2 regions of the Citrobacter sp. ANG330 genome follow, and region 1 is predicted to be linked to the other one. Evidence: predicted binding sites of a transcription regulator. Region 1 holds the regulator's gene; the other holds the start of a gene.
The links. Region 1 encodes sigma-54, which starts transcription at its own class of promoters, with help from an activator protein. Its sites were predicted from a motif close to GTTGGCACANNTTTCGCTNT; they were not measured.
Positions count from the first base shown of each region.

Region 1 (4,403 bases):
ATTTCCGGCGACTCCGGCATATTGCGTACATCAATGCTGACGGCTGCCGAAATCTGGCGTTCGGCAAGCGTGCGAGCCAGATCGGGTAACAGCACCACGGGAAGGTTATCCACGCAGTAAAAACCCATATCTTCAAGCGCGCGCAGGGCGACAGATTTACCTGACCCTGAACGACCGCTGACGATCATCAGTACCATGTACTGTTTCTCCTCACCACGACAAAAGGGGAGTTATGCTTCATCCTGACCGCCTTCGGTGTCAGTGATGATTTGATACAACTCTTCATCGCTCTGCGCGGCGCGCAGTCGACGGCAGATCGTTTTATCTGCCAGACGCTTAGCCACCAGCGATAATGTATGCAGGTGCGTTTTGGTTTGATCCGCTGGTACCAGCAGGGCAAAAAGCAGATCAACGGGTTGATTATCAATCGCGTCGAAGGCGATGGGTGTTTCCAGTTGCACAAACACGCCGACGGCGCGCAGGGTATCTTCTTCAAGCTTACCGTGCGGAATGGCGATCCCATTGCCGATGCCGGTACTGCCCATTTTTTCGCGCGTCAGGATCGCTTCAAAAACGACCTGCGGCGGTAAACTGAGCTGTTTTGCCGCCAGTTCACTGATGATTTCCAGCGCGCGTTTTTTGCTCTGGCAGTGAACGGCACTGCGCGTACATTCCTGGTTAAGTACACTGCTCAGTTGTAGAGTCGTATCGTTATTTATCATAATTTCACCTAAGAATTTGCCCCGCCGCGGCGAGACAAATTCGGAGCGCTAACTGTACAAATGGCCTGTTGTTGTGCACAACAGGCCGTCCTGCACCCGCTAACTGCCCGGACAATTAGTGTTGTTTCAGTTTATCTTTATGCTTTGTGAGCTGTCTTGCCAGCTTATCGATTAAGCCATCAATGGCCGCGTACATATCCTGACCTTCCGCGCTGGCGTGAATTTCGCCACCGTTTACATGCAGTGTTGCATCCGAGATGTGGGTGACCTTCTCCACCTTTAACACAATATAGACCTGATTGATTCTGTCAAAATAGTGTTCGAGTTTGGCGAACTTGGTATTAACAAAGTCACGCAGGGCTTCTGTTATCTCGACGTTGTTTCCAGTGATGTTGAGCTGCATAGTGTCTTCCTTATCGGTTGGGTCAAACCAGTTGTTTGCGCTGGTTTGACGGCGGAATGGATAAAGACTCTCGGTACTTCGCAACGGTGCGGCGCGCCACCATGATGCCTTGTTCCGACAGCATCGATGTTAGCTTGCTGTCGCTCAGGGGCTTCGCAGGGTTTTCCGCCGCAATCAACTTCTTCACCAGTGCGCGGATCGCGGTGGAGGAAGCTTCGCCACCCCCCTCGGTATTCACATGGCTGGAGAAAAAATACTTCAGTTCAAAAATGCCGCGTGGACTGTGCAGATACTTCTGCGTCGTCACACGAGAAATGGTCGATTCGTGCATCTCGACGGCCTGAGCGATATCCGCCAACACCATCGGTTTCATAAATTCTTCGCCTTGCTCAAAGAAGGCTTGCTGCTGCTCAACGATACAACGGCTGACGCGCAGCAGGGTATCGTTGCGGCTCTCCAGACTCTTAATCAGCCACTTCGCGTCCTGCAAATTACTGCGGATGTACTGACTGTCGGCGTCATTACGCCCACCGTTGCACATCGCGGCGTAGTGCTGATTGATCTGCAGGCGAGGGAGGCTGTCTCCGTTGAGCTCGACCATCCAGTGGCCGTTATGCTTACGCACCAGCACGTCAGGGATCACGTATTCCGGTTCACCAGTCTGGATCGACTGCCCGGGGCGTGGATCGAGCGATTGGATCAGATTGACCGCTTCTTTGAGCACCTCTTCTTTGAGACGTGTGACGCGCATCAGAGTACGGAAGTCGTGGTTCGCCAGCAGATCGAGATGATCGCTGATGATCAACCGGGCTTCTTCAAGGAAAGGGGTCGCCTTGTCGAACTGCGAAAGCTGGATCAGCAGGCAATCACGCAGATCTTTTGCCGCCACGCCTACGGGATCAAACCGCTGAATACGTTTGAGAACGGCTTCAACTTCATCAAGACCGACCTCTTCATTGCCCATGCTTTCGAGGATGTCGTCCAGCGAAACGGTGAGGTAACCGGTGTCGTCAACCGCATCCACAATCGACGTGGCGATGGCGCGGTCGGTATCGGAGAACGGGGTGAGTTCCACCTGCCACATCAGGTAATCCTGTAGGGTCTGCGTGGTTTCACCCTGATAAACGGGTAGCTCATCGTCAATGTAGTCACCGCTGGTGCCTGAAGGCGTACCGGCGGTGTAGATCTCATCCCAGCTGGCGTCGAGCGGCAACTCTTCCGGCATCTCTTTTTGTTCGAGGGCGTCGGCGGTATCCAGCGTTTCGCTGTCCTGGGTTTCGTGGGTATCAACTTCGTCGTGAAGATCGGTTTGCTCCAGCAGTGGATTGCTCTCCAGCGCTTGCTGGAGTTCCTGCTGCAGTTCCAGCGTGGACAACTGCAGCAGACGAATTGCCTGCTGTAGCTGCGGCGTCATCGCCAGTTGTTGGCTCAGCCTGAGTTGCAAACCTTGCTTCATGTTCAGAGTTGTTTTCTCCCGCTATGACGTCGCAAACTTCTACCCTATCAGAGTCTGAAGTCTTCCCCAAGGTATACGCGTTTCACGTGTTCGTCCTGCAGGATTTCTGTTGGCGTACCGTGCGCGATCAGGTGTCCCTGGCTCACGATATAGGCCCGCTCACACACGGCCAGCGTTTCGCGAACGTTATGGTCGGTAATCAATACGCCAAGACCGCTGTCACGCAGATGTTCAATAATGCGTTTGATATCGATAACAGATATGGGGTCAACGCCGGCAAACGGTTCGTCCAGCAGGATAAATTTAGGGTTGGCGGCCAGCGCACGGGCGATTTCCACACGGCGACGTTCCCCCCCGGAGAGCGACTGCCCCATGTTGTCGCGCAGATGCTCAATGTGGAACTCTTCCATCAGCTCGTTAGCGCGGTCTTCACGCTGTTCGCTGGAGAGATCGTCACGAATTTGCAGAACTGCCATCAGGTTATCGTACACGCTCAGGCGACGAAAAATCGACGCTTCCTGCGGCAGATAGCCAATTCCGCGGCGCGCGCGGGCGTGCAGCGGCAGCAGACTGATGTCTTCATCATCAATGATGATGTTACCGGCATCACGCGGCACAATGCCGACGACCATGTAGAAGGTGGTGGTTTTACCCGCACCGTTCGGCCCAAGCAGACCGACAATCTCGCCCGAGTTGACGGTCAGGCTGACATCTTCCACGACGCGGCGGCCTTTGTAGGCCTTCGCCAGATTCTTTGCAGTTAATGTTGCCATAGCGAATTAGTTACTCTTCTTCTGAGCCGGGGTCTGGTTTTTATCCTGCAACTGCGACGGCACCAGAACGGTGGTCACACGCTTGCCTTTCTCACTGAAGGCCTGCATTTTCTGCTCTTTCACCAGATAGGTAATTTTGTCCCCGGTGATGTTGCTGTCGAGCTGTTCCAGGTATGCATTGCCGGTGAGCACGACAAAATCTTTCGCCAGTTCATAATGCATTTTCGACGCGTGACCTTTTACCGGCTTACCGTTGTCCTGCATTTGATAGAACGTGGCCGGGTTGCCGAAGCCGTCAATGACCTCTTTACCCTCTTCACCGCCAGGGCGGGTCACGACCACTTTATCGGCGTTAATTTTGATAGTGCCCTGGGTCACAATGACATTACCGGTGAAGGTCACAACGTTGCCCTGCATATCCAGAGACTGCTGGTCCGATTCGATGTGGATCGGCTGTTCGGTATCGCCGGTGACGGCGAACGCCGGAATGCTGGCGGCCAGAAGTGAGCTGGCAAGCACAAGATTAAGGCTGAGTTTGTTTGTTTTGAATTTCATAGGAGGTTCTAACCTTTTCAATCAGCTCGGCGTTCTTGCTGCGTAAGTTGCCGCGCATTTTCAGTCCGCTGGAGTTAAAAGTTGTTCCGTATAACGTGACGAGGTCTTCAGAGGTAACATCCTGCGTCACCAGATTGATCTGTGCGTTATCGGTGGTAATTTTTCGAAGTTGAGCGTCAGGCACCAGCGCGTTGACTTCAACGTGACCATAAAGATACAGCATCCGATCCTCGGTCAGCCTGGCTTTATCCGCTTTGATTGACCACGTCGGGATCTTGTCCTTATCAAACGTCGTTAATACGGGTTGTGTGAACCACGAAACGGCCTGATCGGAATAATATTCAACATGTTGGGCGATCAAACGATAGCTCAGCGCGCCTTCCGGACTGTAGACCATGGTGTCCGTATGCTCGCTCTTATAGGTCGGATCGCTTGTATTCACGACCACCTGCGCCGTGTCGTCTTTATCGGCCAGGTTAATCCCAATCAGCACC
Region 1 is NZ_JASJUI010000006.1:232,194-236,596, reverse strand. Features, by position in the region: gene rapZ (RNase adapter RapZ) at 1-197, opposite strand, end outside; gene ptsN (PTS IIA-like nitrogen regulatory protein PtsN) at 231-722, opposite strand; gene hpf (ribosome hibernation promoting factor) at 838-1,125, opposite strand; gene rpoN (RNA polymerase factor sigma-54) at 1,148-2,581, opposite strand; gene lptB (LPS export ABC transporter ATP-binding protein) at 2,629-3,354, opposite strand; gene lptA (lipopolysaccharide ABC transporter substrate-binding protein LptA) at 3,361-3,909, opposite strand; gene lptC (LPS export ABC transporter periplasmic protein LptC) at 3,878-4,403, opposite strand, start outside.

Region 2 (4,403 bases), on a different contig from region 1:
GATCATTTCGACCTGTGTACCATCACGCTCGCCAATCGTAGACGCGGTGCGGAAGAAATCCGCGAGGCTTAAGACGTACACCAGAGACGTATCCTGGAACAGGACGATGCCCTGCGTCAGCAGCAGCGGCACCATCGCGCGAAACGCCTGCGGCAAAATGATGAGCTTCATGGACTGCCAGTGGGTCATCCCCAATGCCAGCGCCGCGCTTGACTGTCCGCGGGAAATGCTCTGGATACCCGCACGGATAATCTCGGAGTAATAGGCTGCTTCAAACATCGAAAACGCGACCATCGCTGAAATCAGGCGAATATCGGCTTTCGGCGACAGCCCCAGTACATCCTGCAAGAAGCCAGGCACAATCAGGTAGAACCACAGCAATACCATCACCAGTGGGATGGAACGGAAGACGTTAACATACGCTTTTGCAAACCAGGCGACAGGCGCGAAGCTGGAAAGGCGCATAACGGCAAGAATCGTGCCCCAGACAATACCGATAACCACCGCGGTGACAGTAATTTTCAGCGTAATGAGTAGCCCATCCAGCAGATACGGCAGGGAAGGGACAATAGAACTCCAGTCGAATTCGTACATTATTTGCCTCCCAGATTGCCAGGCAGGCGGATTTTACGTTCCACCAGACTCATCACCAGCATGATGAAGGCATTAATCAACACGTACGCCAGGGTAATGGCGGTAAACGATTCCCAGGCATGCGCCGAGTAATCCAGCAGCTTCCCGGCCTGTGCGGCCATATCGACCAGACCGATGGTGGAGGCGATGGCGGAGTTTTTCACCAGGTTCATCATCTCAGAGGTCATCGGCGGGACGATCACACGATAGGCGTTAGGCAACAGCACGTAGCGGTACGCCTGCGGCAGGGTCAACCCCATTGCCAGCGCCGCGTTTTTTTGCCCACGCGGCAGTGACTGAATGGCGGCTCGAACCTGTTCGCAGACGCGGGCGGCGGTGAACAGTCCAAGGCAAAGCATGGATGAGAGGAAGAACTGAATGTTCGGATCCAGCTCCGCCTTAAACCACATGCCAAGATTTTCTGGCAACAGTTCAGGTATAACCAGATACCAGGTAAAGAACTGGACGATCAGCGGAACGTTGCGAAACAGCTCAACATAAAGCGTACCGATCCCGGAAAGAAAGCGGTTTGGGACGGTGCGTAAAATGCCGAACAAAGAACCGACCAGGAAGGCAATGATCCAGGCGGTGATGGATAGTGCGACGGTAACCTGGAAACCACTCCAGAGCCAGCCGAGATAGGTGGTGTTGCCGAATGGGGCCTGTTGTAAAAAAATGCCCCAGTTCCAGTCTATTGACATACATCTACTCCGAAAAAATAAGGGTAGCAGCGCTACCCTCGAAGATTGTTATCCAGCGTACTTCGGTTTTCAGGCCTGATGGGGAACGACCATCAGGCATATAGTCTGTCCGTGCTGCATAGCAATCGTGAGGGCAAGGAGTCCCCGCCCCATTTCATTTTTGTTAGTTGAGTGCTTTATCATTCGGTTCTTTGAACAGCGCTTTCATCTCGTCTGACAGTTCGAAGTTCATGTTCAGGTTTTTCGGTGGGATCGGATTTTTGAACCACTTATCAAACCATTTCGTGGCTTCGCCTGAGGTCTGCGCCTGGGCGATGGTGTCATCCATCAGCTTTTTGAATTCAGGATCGTTCTTACGCAGCATGCAACCGTAAGCTTCCTGAGACTGTGGTTTGCCGACGATTTCCCAGTTATCCGGTTTCTTCGCCTTCGCGCGCTCACCGGCCAGCAGGGCGTCATCCATCATAAAGGCAACGGCGCGACCGCTTTCCAGAGTACGGAAAGAGTCACCGTGGTCTTTAGCGCTGATGATACGCATATCCATTTTTTGCTCGTCATTCAGCTTATGCAGCAGAATTTCAGAGGTGGTACCAGAGGTCACAACAACCGCTTTGCCTTTCAGGTCCGGGAAGTCTTTAATGTCGCCGCCTTTTTTCGCCAGCAGACGGGTGCCGACGACAAAGATGGTGTCAGAGAAAGCGGCCTGCTTCTGGCGCTCAAGGTTGTTGGTGGTGGAACCACACTCAAAGTCGAACGTCCCGTTTTGCAGCAGCGGAATACGGTTCTGCGACGTAATCGGGATCAGCTTCACCTGCAGATCGGGCTTGTTGAGTTTTTTCTTCACGGCTTCAACGATGGCGTTGGAGTAATCCTGAGAATAACCCACCACTTTCTGCTGATTGTCGTAATAGGAGAACGGCACGGAGGATTCACGGTGACCAACGACGATGACGCCGTTTTTGGCGATCTTGTCCAGCGTGCTGCCTGCGGCAGGGGCCGCATCTTCAGCATGTACCAGACCGGCTGACATTCCCATAACCAGCATTGCTGTGGCTAGCTTACGTAATTGCATATCCAACTCCTTATCGTCTGCGCCGTCGACGCAGTGATACCTATTGTGAGTGTCTGTGTTGTTATCACCTGCAACTTAAGCGTGCAGTGTTTTACCTGTTTGTTAACATTTAGTCTGGCTTAATGTAAAGATATTGCTGCGTTATTGTTTATTTTTGCGAAGTGCGCCGCACCGTTTAGAGGCAAAAATCCCTCGTTGCACCGTTTCGGTGCTAGCGATGTTCCGCTTTGGGGCGACAAGGTTGCACCGGGTACGTAAAACAGCTTTACCTTGAATTACAAAGCAATAGACGTGCCAGAATGGTTTTTGGGAGGGAGGTTTGCTGGCCTGATAAGCGTAGCGCCATCAGGCACGATGTGGCACAACCGCCGGATGGCGGCGTACCGCCTTATCCGGCCTGTATTTGATGGTGGACTGTTTTATCTGCGCCGTTGACGCAAACTCATTAACACGGCGGCAAAACCGAACAGCGCGGTAATGAGCCACAGCGGCCAGTTACCGGTGCGAGCGTAGGGCGTTAATCCTGTCGCTGGCGTCACATCGGCGGTCAACACCTGGCGCGTAAACTGCGGGATCATCGCCTGAATCTCACCCTGCGGACCAATCACCGCCGTAATACCGTTGTTGGTACTGCGCAGCAGCGGGCGCGCCAGCTCCAGCGATCGCATCCGCGCCATCTGGAAATGCTGCCACGGGCCAATCGACTTACCAAACCACGCATCGTTGGAGATGGTTAGCAGAAAGTCTGTATCCGGGCGGAAGTTATCGCGTACCTGTTCGCCCAGGATTATCTCGTAGCAAATCGCGGCGGTCAGCGCTAAACCATGCGCATGCAACTGCGGTTGAATATACGGACCCCGGCTGAACGAGGACATCGGCAGGTCAAAGAACGGCGCTAACGGGCGCAGAATGGATTCCAGCGGCACAAACTCACCAAACGGCACCAGATGGTTCTTGTTGTAGCGGTTGGTAGAGTCATAGCGATAGGGATTATCTTTCCCCAGTGTAATGATGGTGTTGTAGGTATCGTAGCGGTTCTGTTTGTTCAGTCGGGCATCGACAATACCGGTAATCAGCGAGCTGTTCTTCGAACGCAACAGATCGTCCATCATGCTCAGAAAGCGCTGCTGGTTGATTTCCAGATCCGGAATAGCGGATTCCGGCCAGATGATCAGCTGCGATTTTCCCATTTCGGGCTGCGTTGCATCCAGATAGATCTTGAGCGTATTCATCAGCTGGCCTTCGTCCCATTTCAACGACTGAGGGATATCGCCCTGAACCATCGACACCCGGGTCGTTCTTTCCGGCTCCAGGGTGAACCACTGGATATAGCGCAGCGGGAAAGGGAGTGCGAACAGGACGATGGCGACCACCAGCGGACGCCAGTTACGGCTGACCAGCGAGAGGACCAGCAATCCGCTGACCATCATCAGCAGGAAATTAATGGCTTCGACGCCCATCACCGGCGCCAGTCCTTTCAGCGGGCCATCGATCTGACTGTAGCCAAACTGCAGCCACGGAAATCCGGTCAGCACCCAGCCGCGCAGAAATTCAGTTATCTGCCAGACCACCGGCGCGGCAACGGCAACCCGCAGCCAGTTAGTTTTCGGCCACAGACGTGACAGCACGCCGGCAAACAGCCCGGTATACAGAGAAAGATACGCAGCGAGTAGTACGACAAGGAAGACGTTCACCGGGCCAGGCATCCCGCCAAACTGCGCGATGCTGACGTAAACCCAGTTGATTCCCGTACCGAAAAGTCCCAGTCCCCAGAAGTAGCCGATAGCGGCTGACTGGTGCGGGCGACGATTCAGAGTTAATGCCTGCAAGCCCATCAGCGACACAATTGCAGCGGGCCAGATGTCATAAGGAGAAAAAGCCAGCGTACCGCAGGCACCGAATAATAACGCCAGCAGCAGGCGAATGCGCTGGCGTTCAATTAATGAGGCAAAAGCCATTGAGTTCTTCTTCCCGTTCGGTGTTATTCGTCCAGTTTT
Region 2 is NZ_JASJUI010000004.1:395,385-399,787, forward strand. Features, by position in the region: gene gltK (glutamate/aspartate ABC transporter permease GltK) at 1-594, opposite strand, end outside; gene gltJ (glutamate/aspartate ABC transporter permease GltJ) at 594-1,334, opposite strand; gene QNN88_RS12610 (amino acid ABC transporter substrate-binding protein) at 1,498-2,406, opposite strand; gene lnt (apolipoprotein N-acyltransferase) at 2,826-4,364, opposite strand; gene corC (CNNM family magnesium/cobalt transport protein CorC) at 4,388-4,403, opposite strand, start outside.
Region 2: the regulator sigma-54 is predicted to act here: its motif matches at 2,686-2,705, upstream of QNN88_RS12610 (amino acid ABC transporter substrate-binding protein).